DNA from 2 places in the Micromonospora sp. NPDC049049 genome. Region 2 is predicted to be linked to the other one. Evidence: riboswitches for the same ligand, from Rfam matches in the RefSeq annotation. Region 2 holds a riboswitch; the other holds the start of a gene.
What was found. Region 2 has a riboswitch for cobalamin ahead of AB0B68_RS17675 (acyl-CoA thioesterase). Riboswitches for the same ligand answer to the same signal wherever they lie in the genome.
Positions count from the first base shown of each region.

Region 1: it holds a riboswitch for cobalamin, as region 2 does, so the genes downstream of both, AB0B68_RS25995 (ribonucleoside-diphosphate reductase subunit alpha) here and AB0B68_RS17675 (acyl-CoA thioesterase) in region 2, are expected to answer to the same signal.

Region 1 is NZ_JBEZEX010000031.1:7,717-13,731, reverse strand. Features, by position in the region: gene AB0B68_RS25995 (ribonucleoside-diphosphate reductase subunit alpha) at 1-1,121, opposite strand, end outside; cobalamin riboswitch at 1,314-1,531, opposite strand; gene AB0B68_RS25990 (enolase C-terminal domain-like protein) at 1,964-3,361, shown strand; gene AB0B68_RS25985 (FadR/GntR family transcriptional regulator) at 3,369-4,091, shown strand; gene AB0B68_RS25980 (aldo/keto reductase) at 4,099-5,118, opposite strand; gene AB0B68_RS25975 (ATP-binding cassette domain-containing protein) at 5,115-5,933, opposite strand; gene AB0B68_RS25970 (ABC transporter substrate-binding protein) at 5,933-6,015, opposite strand, start outside.
Region 2 is NZ_JBEZEX010000015.1:165,561-171,575, forward strand. Features, by position in the region: gene AB0B68_RS17660 (DUF6355 family natural product biosynthesis protein) at 1-46, opposite strand, end outside; gene AB0B68_RS17665 (helix-turn-helix domain-containing protein) at 315-1,295, opposite strand; gene AB0B68_RS17670 (hypothetical protein) at 1,521-1,916, opposite strand; gene AB0B68_RS17675 (acyl-CoA thioesterase) at 2,025-2,537, opposite strand; cobalamin riboswitch at 2,667-2,884, opposite strand; gene AB0B68_RS17680 (copper resistance protein CopC) at 3,006-5,117, shown strand; gene AB0B68_RS17685 (copper chaperone PCu(A)C) at 5,183-5,785, shown strand; gene AB0B68_RS17690 (Dyp-type peroxidase) at 5,809-6,015, shown strand, end outside.

The DNA of each region.
Region 1 (6,015 bases), on a different contig from region 2:
ACGTAGCGGCCCTGCGCCTCGGCCTGCCGGTACGCGGCGTCGAACCGCTCCCCCCACAGGTCGGGCAGCTCGGGCACCTCCTGCGGGTCGAACAGCGACCACAGCTCGTCGGCCTCGACCCGGCGCATGAACTCGTCCGGCACCCAGTTGGCCAGGTTCAGGTTGTGGGTGCGGCGGGCGTCCTCGCCGGTGTTGTCCCGCAGTTGCAGGAACTCCTCAATGTCCGGGTGCCACGGCTCCAGGTAGACGCAGGCAGCGCCCTTGCGTCGGCCACCCTGGTTGACCGCGGCGACGCTCGCGTCCAGCGTGCGCAGCCACGGCACGATCCCGTTGGACTGCCCGTTCGTGCCCCGGATCAGCGCGCCCCGGGAGCGGACCCGGGAGTACGCGATGCCGATGCCCCCGGCGAACTTGGACAGGTTGGCGACCTGGGCGTACCGGGCGTAGATCGAGTCCAGCTCGTCGAGCGGAGAGTCGACCAGGTAGCAGGAGGACATCTGGGTGTGCCGGGTGCCGGAGTTGAACAAGGTCGGTGAGCTGGGCAGGTAGGCCAGGCTGGACATCAGCCGGTAGAAGTCGACCGCCTCGTCCGCCGTCCGGGACAGGCCGCAGGCCACCCGCAGCAGCCAGTACTGCGGGGTCTCCAGCACCAGTCGGCTGGTGGGGTGGCGCAACAGGTAGCGGTCGTACACAGTGCGCAGGCCGAAATACTCGAACCGGCGGTCGCCGTCCGGGTCGATGGCGTGGTCGAGCGTCGCGGCGTGTGTGGCGACGAACGCGGCGGTGTCGTCACCGATGAGGCCCTCGGCGTGGCCGACCCGGATCGCCGCGCTGAACGAGGTGATGCCCTGTCGCCGCACCTCCTTGTCGACGTAGCCGGCCAGCAGCCGCGCGGCCAGACGCGAGTACTGCGGCTCCTCACCGATCATCTCGGCGGCGGTCTGGATGGACAGCCGGTCGAGTTCGGCAGTGGTCGCGCCGTCGTAGAGGCCGCTGATGGTGCGGGTGGCCACCCGCAACGGGTCGACGTCGGTCAGGTCGTCGGCCCACCGCTCGACCGCCCGGACGATCTTGTTCACGTCCACGGGTTCGGTGCCGCCGTCGCGCTTGCGGACCTGCATCGGCGTCCGCCGCACTGTCGCGTCGCCGCTGGCCGGGACTACCTCGGTGACTGTCACCACTCGCTCCTCGGAGTTCGAGACCTGGTGGCCCGGACGCGAGGAGACAGACACCGACGGACGCCACGCCGGCACCGGCGTGGGTCAGGTGGCGTCAGCCGTCCCACGCGGCCTCGGACCGCCGCCCACCCGGGTGCGGGTACGCGGCGCGCTGGCAGGTCTTCGGACTCGCGGGCACGACCGGGCTCGCCGGTCTCCTACTGGCCGTCGCTTCCCAGGCCGATGGTGGCCCAGTGCTGATGACGGCTGTCGTTCCCACTCACCGCTGCGGGACAGTCCCGGATTTCCACCGGGTTCCCTGTTGCCTCGAACCGCACCGGATGAGCGGCCGAACCAGCTGCGTTCGACACCATATATAGGGACGCAGCCGTTGTCACACCCCACATGTCGGTCTCGGGCGTGTCGACGGCGATGCGGTGACCACCGTCACCAACCCCCGGGAGCACACTGCGGCCGACCGATGCCGGGCACCGGAGACGAGGCTCTGCGCACGGGTGTCGACATTCGACAAAGATTTGACGTATCGAGGCCACAGCACTGGAGACCAGGCCCATACGCCGTCGTCGATACCTCGCGACGGGCCGGAACATCCAATCTCCAGGGTCCGCCGCGCGCGTCACCTTCGCCCGCCAACCGGCATGATCGGAGTCAAGGCGGCGCGATCCGAGAGGGCAAACATCATATGTCTGCACGCCCGAGGTGATCGACAACGTTGACGCGCCGGAGCGGCCCTCCGTATACTCCCAGTGATCATCTGATCTTTAGCCTAGCCGGGCGAGGAGCGCATGCCGCAGATCACTGCCGTCACCGTCGAAGACGTCCGCTTCCCCACCTCCCTGACCGCTGACGGGTCAGACGCCATGAACAAGGACGGCGACTACTCGGCGGCCTACGTCGTCCTGCACACCGACGGCGTCGACGGCGTGGGCGCGCCACTCGCGGGGCACGGCCTGACCTTCACCATCGGCCGAGGCAACGACATCGTCGCGGCGGCGGCAGTCCACCAGGCACAGCTCCTCGTGGGCCAGGACGTGGCAACGATGGCAGCGGACATGGGCGCGGTCTACCGCCTGCTCACCTCCGACTCGCAACTGCGGTGGCTCGGCCCCGAGAAGGGCGTCGTCCACCTGTCCCTCGCCGCCGTGTTGAACGCGTCGTGGGACCTGGTCGCCCGGGTCGCCGACAAACCGCTGTGGCGGCTGCTCGTCGACATGACCCCCGAGCAACTCGTCGACATCGCGGACCTGCGCTACCTGTCCGACGCGCTGACCCGCGACGAGGCACTGGCCATCCTGCGGGCCAAGGAGAGCACGAAGGCCGCCCGCCTCGCCGAACTCGACCGGACCGGCTACCCCGCCTACACCACATCGGCGGGCTGGCTCGGCTACGGCGACGACAAGCTGCGCCGACTGTGCCAGGAGGCGGTCGACACCGGCTACGGCTACGTCAAGCTCAAGGTGGGCGCCAACCTCGACGACGACATCCGCCGATGCGCCATCGCACGGGAGATCCTCGGCCCGGATCGCAACCTGATGATCGACGCCAACCAGGTGTGGGACGTCGGTCAGGCCATCGAGTGGGTCACCGCCCTCGCCCGCTTCACGCCACTGTGGATCGAGGAGCCGACCAGCCCTGACGACATCCTGGGCCACGCGGCCGTCCGCCGCGCCGTCGCTCCGATCGGCGTCGCCACCGGCGAACACTGCCACAACCGGGTGATGTTCAAGCAGCTCTTCCAGGCCGAGGCCATCGACTTCTGCCAGCTCGACACCGGCAGGTTGGCCAGCATCAACGAGATCGTCGCCGTGCTGCTGCTCGCCGCGAAGTTCAACGTCCCGGTGTGCCCGCACGCCGGCGGTGTCGGGCTGTGCGAGATGGTCCAACACGTGTCGGTGCTCGACTACGTCGCGATCTCGGGGGACCTCACCAACCGGGTCACCGAGTTCGTCGACCACCTGCACGAGCACTTCACCGATCCCTGCATCATCCGCGACACCGGTTCCGGCAGCGGATACGTCCTGCCCAGCCAGCCCGGCTACTCCACCCGGATGCGTCAGGAGTCGGTGGCGCTCTACCGTTTCCCCGACGGCCACTACTGGGCGGCGACAGACCCGACTACCGTGTCATCTCCGGAGGCGGCGTACGTGATCGCGGGTGGGAAGGCCACCCCCGCCGGCCGCTAGGGGGATCATGTCTCGCACCGACGAAGTGGTCAACGGCATCAAACGGATGATCCTCGAAGGGCAGTTCCGGCCCGGGGACCGGTTGCCCATCGAGAAGGACCTCGCCGAGCAGCTCGGCGTCTCGCGAGGTTCCCTGCGCGAGGGGATGTCGGCCCTGTCGATCCTGGGGATCGTCAACATCCGTCAGGGCGACGGCACCTACGTCACCAACCTCGACGCGCCACAGCTGCTGGCCCCGATGAATTTCGTGGTCGACTTCCAGGGCCAGGGCGACCCCCGGCACATCCACACCGTCCGCCGGCTGCTGGAGTGCGAGGCCGCCTGCCTGGCGGCGACCAGGATCACCGACGAGGCCCTGGCCCAGGCGGGTGACCTGCTCGACGAGGCGGCCCGGCTGGTCGGCCAGTCACCGCCGGACCACGAGCGGATCATGGAAATCGACATCGCCTTTCACCGGATCATCGCGGTGCACGCCGAGAATCCGGTGCTTGTCGGTCTGATCGAAGCCTTCGCCGGGCGCACCATCCGTGGCCGGCTCTGGCGGAGTCTGCACGAGGAGGGCGCGGACCTGCGCACCCATGACGAGCACGTGGCGATCCTGAAGGCCCTCGTGGCACGCGACCCGGAACGGGCGCGCACCCGGATGGCCAACCACCTGATCGGTGTGGAGGAGTCGTTGCAGGGGTTACCCGACGACGCTGACGCCAGCATCGAGACGGCCCGGTCGTGACCGACCCTCACGGTTGTACGTCGAGCAGCCCCACGTCGTACAACGCCGTCCAGAGCTGCTCCGGGACGTCGACACCGGACCGATGGAGGGTCTCGGTCACCTGGACGTCGTCGCGCATGCCGACAACGGTCGAGACCACTGCCGGGTGACGACGGACGAACGCCAACGCCGCCTGGGGCAGCGTGACGCCGTACGTCTGACAGACCCGCGCTATCCGGCGGGCGTGGTCGATCACCTCTGCCTGCGCCTGCTGGTAGTCGTAGACGGCGTCGGTCGGCGGCATGTCCCGGGCCAGCAGCCCGGAGTTGTAGACACCGGCGACCACCACACCGACGTGGCGGGCCTGCGCGGCGGGCAGCAGGTCGGTCAGCGCGCCCTGTTCCAACAGGGTGTACCGGCCGGCGCACATCACCACGTCCACGTCGGTCTCCGCCACGAAGCGGGCCAGCATCGCCGACTGGTTCATTCCCGCCCCGACGGCGCCGATCACGCCCTGCTCCCGCAACTCCACCAGGGCCGGGATCGCCTCGTTCGCGGCCTGCTGCCAGTGCTCGTCGGGGTCATGCAGATACACCACGTCGATCCGGTCCAGGCCGGTGCGCCGAAGGCTCGCCTCCAGCGAACGGCGGACGCCGTCGCGGCTGAAGTCCCAGACCCGGCGGTGATCGGCGGGAACGTCGAACCCCTCCGGATCCCGCTGGTGCGCCGTCTCCGGTGACGGCACGAGCAGCCGGCCGACCTTCGTCGACACCACGTACTCGGCGCGGGGGCGGGAGCGCAGGGCCGCGCCCAGGCGTCGTTCGGACAGGCCCAGCCCGTAGTGCGGTGCGGTGTCGAAGTATCGGATGCCGCCTGCCCACGCGGTGTCCACGGCGGCGGCGAACTGCTCGTCGGACGTCGCCCGGTAGAGATTGCCGCCCTGGGAGGCCCCGAAGCCCAGTGGGCTCAGCCGCAGCGGCGGTGCAGCGCCGCCGCGGCTCGTCGGACCCGCGGGACCGCGGGCGCCTCCCTGGACGGCGGCCCTCACCGCTCGTCCCGACCCACGCTGGTGCTGCCGGTCATCGCGGCGACCAGATCGTCGGTGGTGGCCTCGTCGGCGCGGAGCTGGGCCGCGCGCCGGCCGAGGCGCAGCACCTCGACCCGGTCGGCGATCTCGAGGACCTGCGGCATGTTGTGGCTCACCAGCACCACCGACATGCCGGCGTCGCGGGCCCGCCGGACGACGTCGAGCACCCGCCCGGTCTGGACCACCCCCAGGGCCGCGGTGGGCTCGTCGAGGATGACCACGTTGGTAGCCCAGATGATGGCCCGGGCCACCGCCACGCACTGCCGCTGCCCACCGGACAGCATCGCGATGGGGGTGGTGACACGGGGGATCCGTACGCCCAGTTCGTCCAGGGCGGCGGCGGCGCCGTGGCGCATGGCGCGCTTGTCCAGCAGCCCGAGCCGGCCGAGTGGTCCGGAGCGAAGGATCTCCCGGCCGAGATACAGGTTGGCGGCCACGCTGAGGTCGTCGGCGACGGCGAGGTCCTGGTAGACGGTCTCCACCCCTGCCCGTCGGGCGTCGACGGGGGTGGAGAACTGGACCGGACGGCCGCCGACCCGGATCTCGCCCTCGTCCGGCGGGTGCACACCGGACAGGGTCTTGATCAGGGTGCTCTTGCCGGCGCCGTTGTCGCCGATCAGCGCGACGACCTCACCGCGGCGGACCGTGAAGTCGGCGCCGCGCAACGCCTCGACGTGCCCGAACCGCTTGACGATGCCGCGGGCTTCGAGGACCGGCGGCTCCGCGTCGGTGGGTTGCTGGTCGCTGGTCGGGGTGGCCGTGGGGTTCACGCCCATCACTGCACCGGCGGGTTGGCGCAGCTGGGCTCGAGCACCGCCTTGATCTCCGCCGAGTCGATGTTCTCCTTGGTGACGAAGG
Region 2 (6,015 bases):
GTGCCACGGTCCCGGACAGGGTGAGTGCGCCGAGGATCGCGGTCACTGCCGAGATCCGAAACGCCGTTCTGTACCACATCTTCACAATGGTCTCCTGTCAGCCGCCGCTGCGGCTTAGATGATGCTGCTGGCTGCATGAAGTGATCGACGTACTTCCTCGCGCTCCTTCCATCGCGAAAACACGCATCGATGTAACACGCTCAGGTGAACCTTCTTCCGTAAGCCGGAATCAGATCAACCCTGACTGAGCGACTTCCTGAGCTAAGAGTGCAGTCCACAGCCGGGTCTGTCGTTACTGGTAAGCGCACAAGTCTTTAGTCTGCGCGTACTCTTGCGCACTGCTCGCGGAACTGGCGTGGCGAAAGACCGTAGGCGCTGCGGAACGCCTGGCTGAAGTGCGCCGGGCTGGTGAACCCCCACTGGGCGGCGATCGCGTGGATCGGGCGCGCGCCTAGTTGGGGGTTGGCGAGGTCGCGTCGGCACTGCTCCAGGCGACGCTCGCGGACCCAGCCGGCGACCGTGTGCCCTTCCTCGTGGAACAGCTTGTGCAGGTATCGCAACGAGATGTGATGCGCTGCGGCAATCGCGTCCGGCGTCAGGCGTGGATCGCCCAGATTCGCTCGGACGAAGGCGTGGATCTGAGCCATCAACGCTCGCCGTCGGGTGTGGGAGGGCACCGCGCTTTGGACGTCCAGCGCGTTGGCCAGTGCCGCTGTCAACACGTCAATGGTGAGGGTGGACAGCCGGGCGGCGTCCAACGGACTGAGTTCGTCCATGTGCCGGGCAAGGTGCAGCAGGAATTGTGAAGATAACGCGCCGACGCCTTGGGCGCCAGGGATGCGAACTGCGCTCAGGCGCCGCAACTCCCAAGGGGGCAACGGCAGCAACAAGCGCGGGAAGCGCAGGAGCAGCAGCTGACTAACTGGCACATCCGGGGTGAATTCGGCCAGGTAGGGCCGGGAAGTGTCATACAGTATCAGGTCCCCCACGCCGAAATCTGTGCGCTGGCCGTCTTGCGTGATCATGCCGCCACCGCGCACAAGGCAACCCAGCTTGAACACCTCGGGATCGGCCTGCCGAATGAGCTTGGGAGTGCGGTGGACCGAGTGCGGCATCGTGGTCATTAATGTCGCCTGCACGGGACCGAACTCGCTGATTCCGACCTGAGCCCGAAATCCGGGCTCCCACTGCGAATCACAGCGTAAATCGTAGGGCACCCAGAGCTTCGAGTTTACCTCGCGCCAGAAGGCGAACCCGTCTTCAACCGGGACCTCGGTGGTGCTGACTACGTCCATGACTCACCTTCGCGCTGTCGCTGCCGGGGTCAGATCACGATAGCTTGGCGTCGATATAACGGCGTTGCGAGGTTATGGTGCCGGTCAGGCATTGAGGGCTTTTCATCGTGATGGGCCTGGTCGCGATGGGTGGCAGGCAGCGTGTGTCGACATAGGACGTGGCTCCCGGCAAGACAGCAGTCGACCAAGATCCGATGCCCCAACCGGGAGCCTCGCTGTGCTGTCTTACCCGGCGCCCAGGCTCTCGATCACCCGCATGCTCGTCGGCCCGCCCGTGGCGTATGCCTCGGCGCCGCGCGCCTGGGCAAGCTGCACGCCCACGTATCCCACAGCGCCGGCACCGCCGTGCACCAGGACCTTCTGCCCGGCGCGGACTCCGGCCCGGTCGACCAGCCCCTCCCAAGAGGTGACCGCCGCCAAGGGCAACACGGCGGCCTCCCGCATCGAGAGTGCGTTCGGCTTGCGGGCCAGCAGTCGGGCGTCCACGGCGGCGTACTCGGCCAGCGAGCCCTGCAGGTTGCCGACGCCCCCGCACAGCCCGTACACCTCGTCCCCCGGCTCGAAGTCGGTCACCTCCGCGCCGACAGCCGCCACGACGCCGGCAAGGTCCAGGCTAAGCATTCCCACTCTCCGTGATCGAGACTTCACGTGGACGCTATCCGAGCAGATCGACGGCGGGGCGGGTTCCTCGGACCGCGCCGGCGCCGCGACGGGCGCACCGCGCACGGGTCAGTCGTCTTCGGCACCGTCGAGCAGCGCGCGCCGCAGCGCCAGCCGGTGCTTGCGGCGGATCTCCGCCTCGCGGTACCGCCGCCGGTCACCGTCGGTCTCCGGTAGCAGCGGCGGCACCGTTCGAGGCTGGCCGTCGTCGTCGATCGCGACCATGACCAGGTGAGCGGTGGCCACGTCGGTGGGCGGCACCGCCCGGTCCCACCGGTCGGCGGTCACCTTGACGGCCACCTCCATCGAGCTGCGGCCGGCCCAGGTGATCCGGGCGTCGACGTGCACGACGTCGCCGACCCGCACCGCGCGCAGGAACGCGGTCTCGTCGATCGCGGCGGTGACCGCCGGCCCGTCGGAGTGGCGGGCGGCGACCACCCCGGCCACCGAGTCGATGAGGTTGAGGATCCGGCCGCCGTGGACCGTACCCATCAGGTTGGTGTGGTGCTGGTCCATGATCTGCGACAGGGTCAGGTGCGACGCCGACGGCGCTCGGCCGGCGATCGTGGTGGTGTCGTGCACAGCGGTAGTCCGTCCCTCGGGAAACCACACCGCCGGAACACGGGCACACGCTGACGAGGACACACCGGCGCACACCGCCCCGGCACGTCACCCGCTCAGCCCACCCGCGAGGCCGACGGCAGCGCACACGGTCGTGTACGCGGCGCGGGCAGGTCTTCGGACTCGCGGGCCCGACCGGCTCCACGCCGGTCCCCTACTGGCCGTCGCTTCCCAGGCCACTGGCCCAGTGCTGATGACGGCGGTCGTTCCCACTCACCGCTGCGGGGCAGCCCCGGATTCCCACCGGGTTCCCTCTTACGACGCCCGGCCAGCTCACGACCGGGCGAACCAGCGCCACCGGGAGCATAGCTGGCCAGGAGCGACGGCCCCTCAGCCCGGCCGACCACCCGGGAGGTGTTCGGCTTTAGCCATGTGAGGAAAAAGTTCGTCACCTCTTGTAAAAAGTCTCCGCCCAGTGAGGATATTCAGATGCGTCGTCACCCTCAGATTCCTGGGCGGGTGGTCTCGGGCCTCCTCGCGCTCCTCCTCGCCTCGGCGGTCGCTCTCCTCGCGTCCGCCCAGCCCGCCGCAGCTCACGGGACCCTCGCGATGTCCACACCGGCGAGCGGCGCAACCGTGCGCGAGCCGTTGACGTCGGTGCAGCTGTTCTTCACCGAGAAGGCCGCTGCCAACGCGTTCTTCACTATCACCGCGCCGGGTGGCATCCGGGTCGACAATGGCTGGTCGTACGGGGAGCCCAAGCCCTTGGACAAGCCGGTGCGCGAGTACTTCCTGGTCAACGGCCAGTTCGAGCCACGCGAGTACACGACCGGGTTCCCCGCGACGGTGGCGGTCGCGCACCTGCCGGCCAAGGGCCAGTACTCGGTGAGCTACCTGTCGGTCGCCTCGGACGGCGACCCCGTACGCGGCACCTTGACCTTCCGCTACGACGGGCCGGTGACGGCGGCGCCCCAGGGGTGGAGCCCGCCGTCGACCCAGCCGGATCCGGCGCTGTTGGCCACGGCCGAGCAACACGGGTCGTCCGGGCAGGCGTCGGCGGTGCCGACAGTCGCTGCCGAGACGGCGGTTCCACCGTCCGCGGCAGCGGCTGCGCCGAACGGATCGACTGACGAGAGCGGCCCCGGAGCGGTCGCGTGGGTCGGCCTGGCGGTGGTCGCCGTGGCGGCGGCGGCCGGATTCGTCGTCTGGCGTCGGCGGACGACCCCCACCGGCAGGCCCGCCGGCCGGGGCCGTACCGCGTCGGCGACATCCGCTCGACGCGGCGCCGGCACCCGTCCCGCGACCAGGACCGCCGGCACCAGGATCGCCAACGCCAAGGCCACCGGCGCCAAGGGCGCTGGTAGCAAGCCCGCCGTTGCCAGGACCGGCGGCGGCAGAGAGGTCGGTGGCAGGACCGTCGCAGACAGGAGCGTCGCGGCGACCGGCAGCGGTACGCAGACCTCGGACGGTAAGCGGCGACCCAACGCCGTGCCGGCCGCGCGTAAGGACACCGCCGTCGTCGTGGCCCGGACCGGCGTCGCTGTCGATCCACCTCCGACCGGTGAGGACGCGAAAGCCCTCGCCACGACGGACAGACGACCGCCCGTCGACTCCGGGGCATCGCCTGACCCGGATCTCGCCACGGCGACGCCCGGGTCCCGGCTGAGCAACACCAGCCTGGCACTGTTCGTCGGTACCCTGGTGCTGGCCCTGCTCGGCGGGTTCGGGTTGGCGCGCATCAGCGGCAACGAGGGCCCGGCCGCCAACACCGCCCGGCAACCGGCGGGCGGTCCGCCCGACTCCGGCCCGGCAGGGTCCGCGGCCGACGGACACCAACACCCGGCGGGCACCGGACCGCACACGCACCGGGGCGACGGCGTAACGGGCGAGACGCTTGCCACCGGGACGACCGTCAGCGCCGGCGGGTACACGCTGCAACCGCTGGAACGAACCCAACCCGCCGGGGTACGCGCCGACTACCGCTTCCGCATCGTCGGCACCGACCGACAGCCGGCGACCCGCTTCGCGGTCGTCCACGACAAGCCGTTGCACATGATCGTCGTGGGCCGTGACCTGAGCGGTTACCAGCACCTGCACCCGACGATGGCACCCGACGGCACCTGGAGCGTCCCCATGACGCTGGCCCGCCCCGGCGGTTACCGCGTCTACGCCGACTTCTCCGTCACCGCTGCCAACGGCACGCCGCTGCCGCTCGTGCTGGGCGTCGACCACACAGTGCCCGGCACGCACACCCCGACTGCGCTGCCGCCGGCACAGGCGCAGGCGACGGCTGGTCCGTACACGGTGTCGATGACCGGCACCGCGACGGTGGGGGTGACGGCGCCGATCCACTTCCAGGTCGCCAGCGCCGACACGGCCACGCCCGCGCAGCTGGAGCGATACCTTGCCGCGTACGGGCACCTGGTGGTGGTTCGTGAGGGTGACCTCGGCTACGTGCACGTGCACCCCGAGCCGGAGCTGGTCGACGGGACTGTGAAGTTCTGGCTGACCGCGCCGAGTTCAGGCCGGTACCGGGCCTTCTTCGACTTTCAGGTCGCCGGCAAGGTGCACACCGGGGAGTTCACGATCAACGTTCCCTGAGCCCGGAACTTTCTCCCTGCTGCGGCCGACCAACCTCCCAGCAGCAACCATCGGAGGAAGAACACATGCTCGCCACCAGCCCGAACGTTTCACGCCGCCGCTCGGCAGCGATCCTCGCCGCCGCGATCCTGACGGTGGGCGCCGCCGGGTGCGGGTCGTCCGACTCTCCGTCGACCGCGCAGGCGAGCCCGTCGGCGTCGGCCCCGGCCAACCCGGACGCTGGTGTGCTCGGCATTCGTGACCCGTGGGTGAAGGCGGCCGACAAGGGCATGACGGCGGCCTTCGGGACCCTGGTCAACGACGGCGACAGCGATGTCACGGTGACGGGCGCCACGAACCCCCTGTCACCGATGGAGCTGCACGAGATGACCATGAAGGACGGCAAGATGGTCATGCAGGCCAAGCAGGGTGGCATCGTGATCAAGGCCAGGAGCACGCACGCGCTGGAGCCGGGCGGCGACCACCTCATGCTGATGAACCTCACCAAGCCCGTCCAGGCCGGCGATGAGTTGACCTTCACGCTGACCTTCGCCGACGGCAAAACCCAGCAGTTCAGCGCCGTGGCCAAGCCGTTCACCGGCGCGCAGGAGAGCTACGCCCCCGGGCACGGTCAGCCCATGCCCGGCGTGAGCGCCACGCCGGAGATGAGCATGAGCCCGTCATCGTGACGCAGACGCCACCCGTCCGGCCGGTGAGCAGGCGCGGCCTGCTCACCGGCGGTGCCCTGGCTGCCGGAGGGGCCCTGGCCGGCGGTGCCGCCATCGCCACGACCCGAACCGGCAGCGGGCAACCACCGGCCGCCGTCGACACCACGCCGGTGGCGAGCGTCGGTGGCCTGGTCGAGCCGTTCCATGGCGCCCGGCAGGCAGGGGTGTCCACCGAACCGCAGGCGCACGCG